One region of the Micromonospora sp. NPDC047670 genome, then DNA from elsewhere that is predicted to be linked to it. Evidence: riboswitches for the same ligand, from Rfam matches in the RefSeq annotation. Region 1 holds a riboswitch; the other holds the start of a gene.
The links. A riboswitch is a leader RNA that binds a small molecule or an ion and turns the genes downstream of it on or off. The one in region 1 is predicted to bind thiamine pyrophosphate.
Positions count from the first base shown of each region.

Region 2: another riboswitch for thiamine pyrophosphate. It lies ahead of thiE (thiamine phosphate synthase); the one in region 1 lies ahead of ACGF7U_RS29675 (ECF transporter S component).

Region 1 covers NZ_JBIDDA010000020.1:84,210-91,074, reverse strand. The annotation lists gene ACGF7U_RS29695 (sugar isomerase domain-containing protein) at 1-614, opposite strand, end outside; gene ACGF7U_RS29690 (alpha/beta fold hydrolase) at 687-1,517, opposite strand; gene ACGF7U_RS29685 (TIGR03943 family putative permease subunit) at 1,548-2,294, opposite strand; gene ACGF7U_RS29680 (permease) at 2,291-3,340, opposite strand; TPP riboswitch at 3,486-3,591, shown strand; gene ACGF7U_RS29675 (ECF transporter S component) at 3,664-4,254, shown strand; gene ACGF7U_RS29670 (ABC transporter ATP-binding protein) at 4,372-5,787, shown strand; gene ACGF7U_RS29665 (energy-coupling factor transporter transmembrane component T family protein) at 5,891-6,691, shown strand; gene ACGF7U_RS29660 (hypothetical protein) at 6,743-6,865, opposite strand, start outside.
Region 2 covers NZ_JBIDDA010000004.1:155,535-162,399, reverse strand. The annotation lists gene ACGF7U_RS11815 (ABC-F family ATP-binding cassette domain-containing protein) at 1-978, shown strand, start outside; gene ACGF7U_RS11810 (aldo/keto reductase) at 1,260-2,204, shown strand; TPP riboswitch at 2,447-2,555, shown strand; gene thiE (thiamine phosphate synthase) at 2,550-3,176, shown strand; gene thiO (glycine oxidase ThiO) at 3,170-4,330, shown strand; gene thiS (sulfur carrier protein ThiS) at 4,321-4,521, shown strand; gene ACGF7U_RS11790 (thiazole synthase) at 4,526-5,296, shown strand; gene ACGF7U_RS11785 (thiamine phosphate synthase) at 5,386-6,084, shown strand; gene thiD (bifunctional hydroxymethylpyrimidine kinase/phosphomethylpyrimidine kinase) at 6,081-6,865, shown strand, end outside.

The DNA of each region.
Region 1 (6,865 bases):
GTGATCTGCTGCGCCAGCAGCGCCGCCGTAATGGAGGAGACCGCGCCGACCGCCCCGCCCCCGGGCAGCGGCAGCGTCGCGTCGCCGTACGGGGCGCCGTTGTCGAGCACCACGTCGGCGAAGTCGGCGAGCTTGCGGCCCGACGGGTGGCGCGAGGTCATCTGCCCGGAGTGCTGCGCCGACGTGATCGCGACCAGCCCGTGCCCCTTCGCCTTCACCAGGGACGCGAACTCCACCATCGCGCCGTTGACGCCGGAGTTGGAGGCCAGCACGAAGACGTCCCGGGGGCCGACCGGGGCCAGCTCGTAGAGGCGGTGCGCCACCGACGGATCGCGCTCCAGCAGCGGCCCGAGCACGTCGGCCGGCGCGCCGCCGACCAGCACCAGGTCCCGCAGGGCGATCCGGTTGGTCGGCACCAGCCCGCCGGCCCGGCCGGCGATCTCCATCGCCAGCGCCTCGGAGTGGCCGGTGCCGAAGGCGTGGACCACCCCGTCGGCACGCACCGCGTCGGCGATCAGGTCGGCGGCCCGCCCCACCGCCTCCCGTTGGCTCGTGGCCACCCGGCGCATCGTGTCGGTCACCACGGCCAGGTAGTCCTCGGCGCTCACCGTCATGTCTCCTCCGTCCATGTCGTCCGTCCCTCCAGGACGCCCGGCCGCCTGCGGCGCCGGGCGGCGCCCCGCCGGTCAGGCCGGGGGCCGCACCCGGGCCAGGATCGCCTCGGCCAGCTTCGCGGGCGCCTCGTCGGGGATCCAGTGGCTCACCCCGGACAGCTCGACGAAACGGTAGTCGGCGCCCACGTGCGCGGCGCACGCCTCGGCGGCGCTCCGGCCGATCGCGATGTCGCGGTCGCTCCACACGAAGGTGGTCGGCACCGGCACGGGCCCGGTGGCCGCCATGTCCCGGCGGGACATCGCCCGGTACCAGTTCAGGGCGGCCGTCAGCGCGCCGGGCTCGCGCATCGGGTCGGCGTACGCGGCCACCCGCCCGTCGCCGCCGACGCCGTGCAGCATCCGGCGCAGCCCCGTCGCGCCCAGCGCCAGCAGCGCCTTCTCCGCCGTGCCCGGCTTGCGGAACAGCGCGATGTACGCCGAGCGGGCCTTCTGCCCCGGATCCTCGGCCAGCGCGTGCGCCATCGCGGCGGGGTGCGGCACGGAAACCGCGGTCAGCGTGCGGACCCGCTGCGGGTGACGGGCCGCCAGGTCCCAGGCCACCATCGCGCCCCAGTCGTGCCCCACCAGGTGCGCCGCGTCGACGCCCAGCGCGTCCAGCACGGCCATCGCGTCGGCCGCCAGCTCCGGCATCCGGTACGCCTCGACCGCCTCGGGCCGCGCGCCGGGCGAGTAGCCGCGCTGGTCGAGCGCGTACGTGCGCAGGCCGGCGGCGTGCAGGGCCGGGACCACGTCGTCCCACTCCCCGCTGTGCTGCGGGAAGCCGTGCAGCAGCAGGACGGGCGCGCCGCCCTCCGGACCGCCGACGCGTACGTCGAACGTGAGGCCCCGGGCGTCGATCCGCATGATCGCCAGCCTACCCAGGGCGGGCGCGGGTCACTCGTACTGACGTCGGGGCACGGGCACCTGCCGCCAGGACTCCACGTCCAGGTACGGGATCTCGGCGTCGTTGACCGGGTCCCGGGCGATCCGGTCGCTGTAGCGGCCGGTCACCTCGATCCAGGTGTCGTCGGCGAGCCCCTCGGGCACGGCGCCGGTCAGGCCCAGCTTGACCGGCCGCCCGTCGGCGGCGCAGCAGGAGAGCACGATGCGGGCCAGCAGCGGCCGGCCGTCGGGGCCAGTGGTGACGAAGCCGGTCAGCCGGACCCGGCGTTGCCCGATGGAGGCGCCCCGGTCGAACAGCGCCCGGGAGGCGTAGTCGAGCACGGTGACCTGCGCCGGGTCGCCGGCGGGCAGGGGCGGGTAGTCGGAGGGTTGCTGCCGGGCGGAGAGCGCGGTGCCGGCCTGCCCCGCCGCGTACGAGCCGAGGGCGGGCGGGGCGACCAGGAGCAGGCCCAGCACCGGCAGGATCAGCAGCCAGCCCACCCGCGGCTCGTGGTGGCCGTGCCCGTCGTGGTCGGCGTCGTGCCCGTCGGCCGACGGGGGCGCGCCGGTGCGCCGCAGGAGCGGGCGCAGCTCGTACCAGAGGGTCATGACCGCGGCGACCACCAGCAGCAGGCCCGCGGCGACGAGGAAGGGACGCAGCCCCTCCTTGACGTAGCGCAGGTGCAGGTCGGTGAGGCTGGCCCGGACCACCGCGCCCCCGAGCAGCAGCAGGACGACGGCCTGCGCCTGCCGGTTCACAGCAGCACCGCCCCGGTCGCGGCGGCGACCGCCACGGCCACCGCGAGGGTGGCGGGGGCGAACCGCAGCGCGAACCGCCGGCCGAAGACGCCGGCCTGCATCGCGATGAGCTTGAGGTCGACCATCGGCCCCACCACCAGGAAGACAAGTCGGGAGGTCAGCGAGAACTGCGACAGCGAGGCGGCGACGAAGGCGTCGGCCTCGGAGCAGAGGGAGAGCAGCACCGCGAGCACGGCCAGCGCGAGCACCGAGAGCACCGGCTCGTCGGCGAGGGTCTGCAACCAGCGCTCGGGCACGACGACGTTGATCGTGGCGGCGGCCGCCGCGCCTATCACCAGGAACCCGCCGGCGTGCGTGACGTCGTGCCGGACCGCCGCCCAGAACGCCCGCCCGCGCGAGCCGTCGTCCAGCTCGGGCCGGCGGGGCAGCCGGATCCAGTCGGCCCGGCCGAGGCGCAGCCACAGCCAGCCCATGACCATCGCGACGACGAGGCTCGCCACGCCGCGGCCGAGAACCATCTCCGGGTCGTCGGGGAACGCCACCGCGGTGGCGGTGAGCACGATCGGGTTGATCGCCGGGGCGGCGAGCAGGAAGGCCAGCGCGGCGGCCGGGGTGACCCCGCGCCGGATCAGCGACCCGGCGATCGGCACCGAACCGCACTCGCAGCCGGGGAGCACCACGCCCGCCGCGCTCGCCACCGGCACCGCGAGCGCGGGGTGTCGCGGCAGCGCCCGGGCCCAGAACGACCGGGGCACGAAGACCGCGATCACCGCGGAGAGGACCACGCCGAAGACCAGGAACGGCACCGCCTGCACCATGACCGAGACGAAGACGGTGGTCCAGGTCTGCAGCCGGGGCGCGGACAGTGCGCGGGCGATCGGTTCCCGGAAGACGACCAGCAGGACCAGCAGGCCCGCGAGCACCTCGACGGACCCGGGCCGCCAGGCTCCGCCGCCCGCCGGCTCCGTCGGCGGTACGTCCGGCGCGGCCGCGCCGACCGCCCCCCGCCCGCCTTCGGGCGCCCCGCGGTCAACCTCGGATGTCACGTACGTGCCCCTCTGCCGCTTGTGCCGGTGGCCGCCCGGAGACTACCGGCCGGAATCGACGGGGTCGATCGAACGCGCGGGTGACCTGCGAAAAGATCACTTTGCTCGATGATCTTCAAAGGTGTTAGCGTCGGCGCGACAACTTCACATCCGACAGGGGAGCGCACAGCGCTGAGAGTGCGGGCACCGCCCGCAGACCCTCGAACCTGATCTGGGTAATGCCAGCGCAGGGAGTTCGGTCGACCTCCAGCCGCGTCGACGTCCGGCACACCGGGCGCGGCGTGCGTCTTCTCCTGGTTCGCGTTCAGGACTGGGAGCACATCATGCGAGACAACACGACCACCCGGTGGCGCACACTCGACGTCGTCGTCGCCGCGGTGATCGCGGTGGCGTTCGGCGTCATCTTCTGGGCCTGGGGGCTGCTGTGGCGGGCCGTCGACCCGGCGTTCGCGTTCTTCCCGGCCGGCCAGGCGATCATGTACGGCGTGTGGCTGGTCCCGGCCGTGCTCGGCGGCCTGGTGGTCCGCAAGCCCGGCGCGGCGCTCTTCTGTGAGGCGGTGGCCGCGACGGTCTCCGCGCTGCTCGGCTCCGAGTGGGGCGGCATCACCATCGTCCAGGGCCTGATCCAGGGGCTCGGCGCCGAGGTGGCGTTCGCCGCGTTCCGGTACCGCTCGTTCCGGCTGCCCACCGCGCTGCTCGCCGGCGCGCTGACCGGCCTGGGCGCGGCGCTGTTCGACTTCTTCGTCTGGAACGTCGACTACGCGCTCGGCAGCTACCGGATCCCGTACGCCCTGCTCACCGTCGTCAGCGCCACGGTCGTCGCCGGCGCCGGCGGGTGGGCGCTCACCCGCGCCCTGGCCGGCACGGGCGCCCTGGACCGTTTCCCCGCCGGCCGCGAACGCGCCGCCATCTGACCCGCGCCCACCGAACCGACCCGACGGAACCGCGTTGACCATGAGGTTGTCGCCCGCACCCGCCGCGTCGAACGGCGACAACCCCGCCGTCGGCGGGCGGGAGAGGGTGTGCCGAACATGGGAGCGGTGACGCTGCGGGGGTTCGGGTGGCGGCACGCCGGTCGTCGGGCATGGGCGGTGCGCGGGGTGGACCTGCGCGTCGAGGCCGGTGAGCGGGTGCTGCTGCTGGGGCCGTCGGGGGCCGGCAAGAGCACCCTGCTCGCCGCGCTGGCCGGATTGCTGCCGGAGGACTCGGGCGAGCAGGAGGGCACCGTCGAGATCGACGGGCTCGACCCCCGCAAGGGCCGGGAGCGGGTCGGCATCGTCTTCCAGGACCCGGAGACCCAGCTCGTGATGGCCCGCAGCGGCGACGACGTGGCGTTCGGATTGGAGAACCGCGGGGTTCCCGCCGACGAGATCTGGCCCCGCGTCGACGAGGCGCTGGCCCGGGTCGGCTTCCCGTACCCGCGGGACCGGCCCACCGCCGCCCTCTCCGGCGGCGAGCAGCAACGCCTCGCCCTGGCCGGGGTGCTGGCCCTGCGTCCCGGGCTACTGCTGCTCGACGAGCCGACCGCCAACCTGGACCCGGCCGGCGCCGCGCTGATCCGGGCGGCGGTGGCCGGCGCGCTGGACGCCGACACCACGCTGATCCTGGTCGAGCACCGGGTCGCCGAGGCGCTGCCCCTGGTCGACCGGGTGGTCGTGCTCGAACCGTCGGGCGGCGTCCGCGCGGACGGCACACCCGAGGCCGTCTTCGGCACGCACGGCGACGCGCTCGCCGCCGAGGGCGTCTGGGTGCCCGGCCGCACCGTGCCGCCCCGCCACGCCGCCGCGCCGGCCGGCGACGTGCTGCTCACCGCCGACCGGCTCGGCCTGCCGCCCCGGCTGGCCGCCGTCGACCTGGCGGTACGCGCCGGCGAGACGCTCGCCGTGCTCGGCCCGAACGGGGCCGGGAAGTCCACCCTCGCGCTGCTGCTCGGCGGGCTGCTCAAGCCGGGCGCAGGCCGGGTCGCGGCGACGGCGGCACTGGCCGGCGCCGACGCCCGCACTCCCCCGCACCGCTGGCGCGCCCCGGCGCTGGCCCGCCGCATCGGCTCGGTCTTCCAGGACCCGGAGCACCAGTTCGTCACCAACACCGTCTTCGACGAGCTGGCGCTCGGCCCGCGCCGCACCGGCCAGCCCGAGGCGGCGGTCCGCTCCGCCGTGGACGACCTGCTGTCGCGGCTGCGGCTGACGAAGCTCGCCGCGGCCAACCCGTACACCCTCTCCGGCGGCGAGGCGCGGCGGCTGAGCGTGGCGACGGCCCTGGCCACCGCGCCACGCCTGCTCGTCTGCGACGAACCGACCTTCGGCCAGGACCGACGGACCTGGCTGGAGCTGGTGGACCTCTTCGCCGAGCTGCGCGACGCCGGGCACGGCCTGGTCGCCGTCACCCACGACCCGGAGTTCGTGGCCGCCCTGGCGGACCGACGCCTCACCCTGGACCGCCCGTGACCGGCCGGAGGACGACCCCGCGACCCGGCCGTCACCCGGGGACGGCCACGGAGGGCCCGAAGCCGACCCGACGCCTCCGCGGTCCCATCCGCCGGGAGCGGCCGTGATCAGTCTGGAGCCCGTCGCCACGCCGGACGCGCCGCTGGCCCGGCGCAACCCGGTGGCGAAGCTCGCCGCGGCGCTGGTGTTCTCGTTCGTCCTGATCGCCACCCTGGACCCGGTGGCCCCGGCGATCGCCATCGCCGTCGAGCTGGCCGTGCTGCCGCTGTTCGGGGTCCGCTACCGGGTGCTGGCCCGGCGGGCCTGGCCGCTGCTCGTCGGCGCGGTGGGCGTCGTGGTGACGCTGGTGCTCTTCGCGGCCGAGCGCTCCGGCCGGGTGCTGGTCGAGGCCGGTCCGGCGGTGGTCACCTCCGGGGTGCTGCTCACCGCGCTCGGCCTGGTGCTGCGCATGTTCGCCGTGGCGCTGCCCGGCGTGATCGTGTTCGCCACCACCGACCCCACCGACCTGGCGGACGCCCTGATCCAGAACGCGAGGGCGCCGGCCCGGTTCGCCGTCGGGGCGCTGGCGGCGTTCCGGCTGGTGCCGCTGCTCGGGCAGGAGTGGCAGATGATTTCCATGGCCCGCCGGGCCCGGGGGGTGGAGGCGGGCCGCGACCCACTGGCGAAGCTGCGGCTGTTCGCCTCCACGGCCTTCGCGCTGCTGGTCGGCGCGATCCGGCGGGGCACCCGGCTGGCCGTGGCGATGGATGCCCGGGGCTTCGACGCCGGCACACCGCGTACGGTCGCCCGGCGGCAGCGCTTCGTCGCCGCCGACTGGCTGCTGATCGCCGGGGCCGGGGCGCTCGCCGGGGCGGCGCTGACGGTCAGCGTGCTGCTCGGCACCTTCCGCCCGTTGGTCGGCTGAGGCGTACGGGCCGGGTGGGGCCGTCGCGACGACCCCACCCGGCGGGCCCCGTCAGCTGCGCCGGAAGGCGTACCGCCGGGTCTGGCCGGCCCGCTGGCCGCGCGAACCGCCGGCGCGGACGGCGCCGGAGACCGGCGGACCGGCCTTCGGCGCCGCCGGCCGGTCGAGCGGGAG
Region 2 (6,865 bases), on a different contig from region 1:
GACCGGGTGGTCGCCGTGGAGGGCGGCAGCGCCTGGGTGCATCCCGGCGGCTTCGCGAGCTGGCACGAGGCGCGGGTGGCCCGGCACGCCCGCCTCGACGAGCTGCGCCGGCGCTGGGACGAGGAGCACCAGAAGCTGCGCGAGCTGATGCTGATGTACAAGCAGAAGGCGGCGTACAACGACGGGATGGCGTCGCGCTACCAGGCCGCGCAGACCCGGCTGCGCAAGTTCGAGGAGGCCGGGCCGCCGCCCGTACCTCCGAAGGACCAGGACATCCGGATGCGGCTGACCGGCGGGCGGACCGGCAAGCGCGCGGTCGTCTGCGAGCAACTGGAGCTCGACGGCCTGACCTACCCGTTCGACCTGGAGATCTGGTACGGCGACCGGGTGGCGGTGCTCGGCGCCAACGGGACGGGCAAGTCGCACTTCCTCCGGCTGCTGGCCCGGGGCGGCACCGACCCGGACCCGGCCAACGGCCCGGTCGACGGCGCGGCGGCGCTCGCGCCGGTCGCGCACGGCGGGGTGGCCCGGCTCGGCGCGCGGGTGCGGCCGGGACACTTCTCGCAGACCCACGACCGGCCGGAGCTGATGGCGAAGACGCTCGTCGAGATCCTCTGGCGGGGCGACGAACACCGGGCCGGCATGGACCGGCACGCGGCGATGGCGGCGCTGAGCCGCTACGAGCTGGCCGGGCAGGGCGACCAGCGCTTCGGCACGCTCTCCGGCGGGCAGCAGGCGCGCTTCCTGGTGCTGCTGCTGGAGCTGTCCGGCGCGACGCTGCTGCTGCTCGACGAGCCCACCGACAACCTCGACCTCGCCTCGGCCGAGGCGTTGGAGGCCGGGCTGACCGCGTTCGAGGGCACCGTGGTGGCGGTGACCCACGACCGCTGGTTCACCCGCTCCTTCGACCGGTTCGTGCTCTTCCGCGGCGACAACGAGGTGGTGGAGACCCCGGAGCCGGTCTGGGACGTGGCGTGATCCCCGCCGACCTGGCCGACCGCCTCTGCGCGGTCGGCGGGGGTCGTCGCGGTGGCTGGTCGACGAGGAGGGCATTATCGCTTCCGCCGGGCGGCTGCCGGGCGCCCCGCCCGACTTCGCCCGGCGGTCACACGCGCTGCTCGGCGCTGTCGGGCACACCCCGGACGAACCCGCCGCCACGCTCTCCGCCGCCCGTCGACTCGTCGCCGACGTGCTCGACTGAACCCGAGGTACGCGGCGCGGGCCGGGCCGGCCGGCATAGGGTTGATCTCGTGACTGAGATGACCTATCGCCGGCTGGGCGACTCCGGGCTCGTGGTGTCCGTGGTCGGCATCGGCTGCAACAACTTCGGCCGCAAGCTCGACCTCGACGGCACCCGGGCGGTGGTCGACGCCGCGCTCGACGCCGGGATCAACTTCTTCGACACCGCCGACATCTACGGCGAGCCGCAGGGCGGCTCCGAGGAACTGCTGGGCCAGGCGCTCAAGGGCCGGCGCGACGACGTGGTCGTGGCCACCAAGTTCGGCATGGACATGCACGGGCTCAACGGCCCGGACTTCGGCGCCCGGGGCGCGCGGCGCTACATCGCCCGGGCCGTGGAGGCGTCGCTGCGCCGGCTCGGCACCGACCACATCGACCTGTACCAGATGCACGAGCCCGATCCCGGCACCCCGATCGACGAGACGCTCGCCGCGCTCGACGATCTGGTCCGCGCCGGCAAGGTGCGCTACCTGGGCAACTCCAACTTCGCCGGCTGGCAGATCGCCGACGCGGACTGGGTGGCGTCGTCCAACGGCCGGTCCCGGTTCATCAGCGCGCAGAACCACTACAGCCTGCTGGAACGCTCGGTGGAGACCGAGGTCATCCCCGCCTGCGAGCGGTTCGGCCTCGGCATGCTGCCGTTCTTCCCGCTGGCCAACGGGCTGCTCACCGGCAAGTACAGGCGCGACCAGGCCCCGCCGGCCGGCAGCCGGCTCGCCGGTGGCGGCCGCTACGCCCAGCGCCTCGCCGCCGCCGACTGGGACACCATCGAGGCGATCGAGGCGTACGCGGCCGAGCGAGCGCTGTCGATGCTCCAGGTGGCGATCGGCGGGCTGGCCGCCCAGCCGGCGGTGACGTCGGTGATCGCTGGCGCCACCACGCCCGAGCAGGTGCGGGCCAACGCGGAGGCGGGCGCCTGGCAGCCCACCGACGAGGACCTCGACGCCCTGCGCGCCATCCTCTGAGCCACGCCGGCAGGGCCTCGACACCGCGGCCCGGTGTCGAGGCCCTTCCGCCGCCCGCACGTCGCCGCCGCGGAAGGGGCGGAACGCCGGACGGCGCGGAACCCGTGCGGCGGAGGGTATCCCGACAGCATGGCGTAACCGAACCCTCACCCGCCGCCCCGATCGTCGGGATCGGACGCTCGATGTGAAATCCGCGTTCCGCCCTTGGCGGATCCGGCGATCCGTCGTACGGTGACACGCGCAAGTGACCCACGGGAGCCCGGTGCACCGGGCTGAGAGGGGGGCTGAGAGCCCCCGACCGTCGAACCTGATCCGGGTAATGCCGGCGCAGGGAGGAGTGTTGCCGTGCCGTCCCTGGGGCGACTGCATCTCATCACCGACACCCGACCCGGGCGGGATCCGCTGACCGTGCTGCGGGCCGCCCTGCCGGTGGCCCGCGCCGAGCTGGTCGTACAGGTCCGCGTCACCGACGACGCGACCGACCGGGAGGCGTACGACCTGGCCCGCCGGGCGCTCGCGCTCTGCGCCCGGTACGACGCCACCTGCCTGGTCAACGACCGGCTGCACGTGGCGCTGGCGGTGGGCGCCGCCGGCGGGCACGTCGGCGCGGACGACCTGCCGGTCGGGGCCGCCCGCCGGGTGCTCGGCCCCGCCGCCGTGCTCGGGGCCACCGCCCGCGAACCGGGGGCGGCCGCCGAGGCGGTCGCCGCCGGGGCCAGCTACCTGGGCGTGGGCCCCTGCCACGCCACCGACACCAAGACCGGCCTGCCGGCGCCGATCGGCCCGGCCGGGGTACGCGCCGTCGCCGAGGCGGTGGCCGTGCCGGTCATCGCGATCGGTGGGGTGACCGCCGCGAACGCACCCGCGCTGCTGGCCGCCGGGGCGTACGGGGTGGCGGTGGTGGGGGCGCTGTCCGGGGCGGCCGATCCGGCCCGGGCAACAGCGGAGCTGCTGGGAGCGCTGGGGTGCTGAGCCGACCGGACGTCGCCGTGGTGGGGGCGGGACCGGTCGGGTTGGGCATCGCCTGGCGCTGCGCGGCGCGCGGGCTCCGCGTCGTCGTACACGACCCCGCCCCGGGTTCCGGCGCGTCCCACGTCGCCGCAGGGATGCTCGCCCCGGTCGCCGAGGCGTACTTCGGTGAGCACGAGCTGACCGGACTGCTGACCGCTTCCGCCGCCCGCTGGCCGGCCTTCGCCGCCGAGCTGACCGCCGCCACCGGCGCGGACATCGGCTACCGGAGCGAGGGCACCCTGATGGTCGGGCTCACCGCCGACGACCTGGCCGAGGCGCGGCGGCTGTGGGCGTACCAGCAGGGGCTCGGACTGCCGGTGACGCCGCTGCGCCCCTCGGCGCTGCGGGACCGCGAGCCGGCGCTGGCGCCCCGGGTGCGCGGCGGCGCGTTCGCCGCCACCGACCACCAGGTCGACCCGCGTCGGCTGGTGCCGGCGCTGCGGGTGGCCGCCGAGCGGGCCGGCGCCGCGCTGGTGCCGACGGCCGTGCGCCGACTGTCCGACGTGGACGCCCGCGTCACGGTGGTCGCGGCCGGCTGCGGCGCGGCGGCCCTGACCGGGTTGCCGGTGCGGCCGGTGAAGGGCCAGGTGCTGCGGCTCCGCGCGCCCGGCGGCGTCGCGCCGGGCTTCCGGCACGTCATCCGGGGGTACGCCGACGGCGAGCACGTCTACCTCGTCCCTCGCCACGACGGGGAGGTGGTGGTGGGCGCGACCGTGGAGGAGCGCGCCGACACCGACGTCTCCGCCGGGGCGGTGCTGCGCCTGCTCCGCGCCGCCGTCGACCTGCTGCCGGAGTTGGCGGAGTACGACCTCATCGAGGCGATCGCCGGCCTGCGCCCGGGCACCCCGGACAACGCCCCGATCCTCGGCCCGCTGCCGGACCGGCCGGGCGTGCTCGCCGCGACCGGGCACCACCGGCACGGCATCGTGCTCACTCCCGTCACCGCCGACCTGATCGCCGACCTGGTCGTCACGGGGGCGGCGGACCCGCTGCTCGCCCCCTTCACCCCGGACCGGTTCGCGCCGGCAGCCACCGTCGCGACGGCGGCCCCGGCCGTCGACGGTCGGACCGGGCCCGGAGCGTCCGCACCCGAGGAGGAGCACACGTGGAACTGACGGTGAACGGCGTCGGGCGCAGCCTGCCCGGCGGCTCGACGGTGGCGGACCTGGTCCGCGCGGTCACCGACCAGCAGCGCGGCCTCGCCGTCGCGGTCAACGGGGAGGTCGTGCCGCGTACGGGCTGGCCGGCGACGGTGCTGCGCGACGGCGACCGGGTCGAGGTGCTCAGCGCCGCCCAGGGCGGGTGACGCGGTGAGCTTCGACCTGGGCGGCGTGAGCTTCACGTCCCGACTGATCCTCGGCACCGGCGGCGCGGCGAACCTGCGCGTGCTGGAGGACGCGATCCGCGCCTCCGGCACCGAGCTGGTCACCCTGGCCCTGCGCCGGGTCGACACCGCCCCCGGCACGGCGGGCGGCCTGCTGGACCTGCTCGACCGCTGCGGGGTGCGGCTGCTGCCGAACACCGCCGGCTGCTACACGGCGGGCGAGGCCGTCAAGGTCGCCCACCTGGCGCGGGAGGCGTTCGACACCGACTGGGTGAAGCTGGAGGTGATCGGCGACGAGCGCACGCTGCTGCCCGACGGGGTGGAGCTGCTGCGCGCCGCCGAGGAACTCGTCGCGGACGGGTTCGTGGTGCTGCCGTACACGTCGGACGACCCGATCCTGGCGCGGCGGCTCGCCGACGTGGGCTGCGCCGCGGTGATGCCGGCGGGCGCGCCCATCGGCTCCGGCCTGGGCGTGTCGAACCCGCACCACATCCGGCTGATCCGGCAGAGCGTCGACGTGCCGGTGATCCTGGACGCCGGTATCGGCACCGCCTCGGACGCGGCGCTGGCCATGGAGCTGGGCTGCGACGCGGTGCTGCTGGCCAGCGCGGTCACCCGCGCCGCCGATCCGGTGGCGATGGCCACCGCGATGCGGCACGCGGTCGAGGCGGGGCGGCTCGCGTACGGGGCGGGCCGGATCGCCCGCCGCTTCCACGCCCTCGCCTCCACCCCGGACGAGGGGCGGCCCGACCTGTGAACCGCCCCGCCCCCACCAGCCCCCCGCCCCCGGTTGCCGCCGCCTCGGCCCCTGCGGATCTTGGCAGGAAACGGCCCCTGGAGGGGCCCGTGGCCACCAAGATCTCGGGCGGTGTGCCGCCGGTCGCCGACGACGCGCCGCGTCCGTCCGGTGTCGTGCTGCTGACCGACCGGTGGCAGGCGCGGCGGCCGTTGGTCGAGGTGGTGGCCGGGGCGGTGGCCGGCGGTGTGCGCTGGGTGGTGCTGCGGGAGAAGGACCTGCCCCGTGCCGAGCGCGTCGCCCTCGCCGCCGACCTGTGCCCGATCCTGGCCGAGGCGGGCGGCACCCTGATCGTCGCCGGTCCCGACCCCCTCGGCGGGGACGCGGTGCACCTGCCGTCGGCAGGGCCGTACCCGCCGCCGCGCCTGCGCCTGGTCGGCCGCTCCTGCCATGACCGGGGAGACCTGGCGAGGCTCACCACGGAGGACTACGCCACCCTCTCACCCGTCTATCCGACCAGCACCAAACCCGGCTACGGCCCGCCGCTGGGCCCGGACGGGCTCGGCGAGCTGATCCTGCACAGCCCCGTGCCGGTCCTGGCGCTCGGCGGAGTGCAGAGCCCGGAGCAGCTGGTCTCCTGCGTCGAGGCGGGAGCCGTGGGCGTGGCGGTGCTCGGCGCGATCATGCGCGCGGACGACCCCGAGGCGGCGGCAGCCACCCTCACGGCAGCCGCCGACGCGGCACTCGCCGCCACGACCGCGCAGGCCAGGCCCGAGCTCCCGTCCGCCACCACGGGAGAGGAACGATGACCCCGACGACCGTCCTCACCATCGCCGGGTCGGACTCCGGCGCGGGCGCCGGCATCCAGGCCGACCTCAAGGTCTTCGCGGCCCTCGGCGCGTACGGCACCAGCGTCATCACCGCGATCACCGCGCAGAACACGAGGGGCGTCGACGCCGTCCTGCCGCTGCCGCCCCGGACGGTCACCGAGCAGCTCGACAGCGTGCTCGCCGACTTCAGCGTCCGGGCCGTCAAGACGGGCATGCTCGGCACCCCGGCGGTCGCCGACGCGGTCGCCGACGCGGCGCGGGACGGCCGGCTGCCGCACCTCGTCGTCGACCCGGTGCTCGTCGCCACCAGCGGGCACCGGCTCGGCGTGGTGGCGGCGGTCGAGCGGCTGCTGCCGTACGCCCGCGTGGCGACGCCGAACCGCGCGGAGGCCGCGGCCATCACCGGACGCCCGGTGACCACGGTCGAGGAGATGGTGGCCGCGGCGGAGGCGCTGGCCGCCGGCGGGCCGGAGCACGTGGTGGTGACCGGCGGCGACGTGGACTCCGACGGCGAGGCGGTCGACGTGCTGCACGGCGACGGGGTCACCACGCTGCTCCGCGCGCCCCGGGTCGCCACCCGGCACAACCACGGCACGGGGTGCTCGTTCTCGGCGGCGATCGCCGTCCGGCTGGCGCTGGGCGACCCGGTGCCGACGGCGGTCGCCGCCGCCAAGGAGTACGTCTTCCGCGCGCTGACCGGCGCGCGGGACTGGGAGCTGGGCGCGGGACGCGGCCCGCTGGACCACTTCGGCTGGTCCGC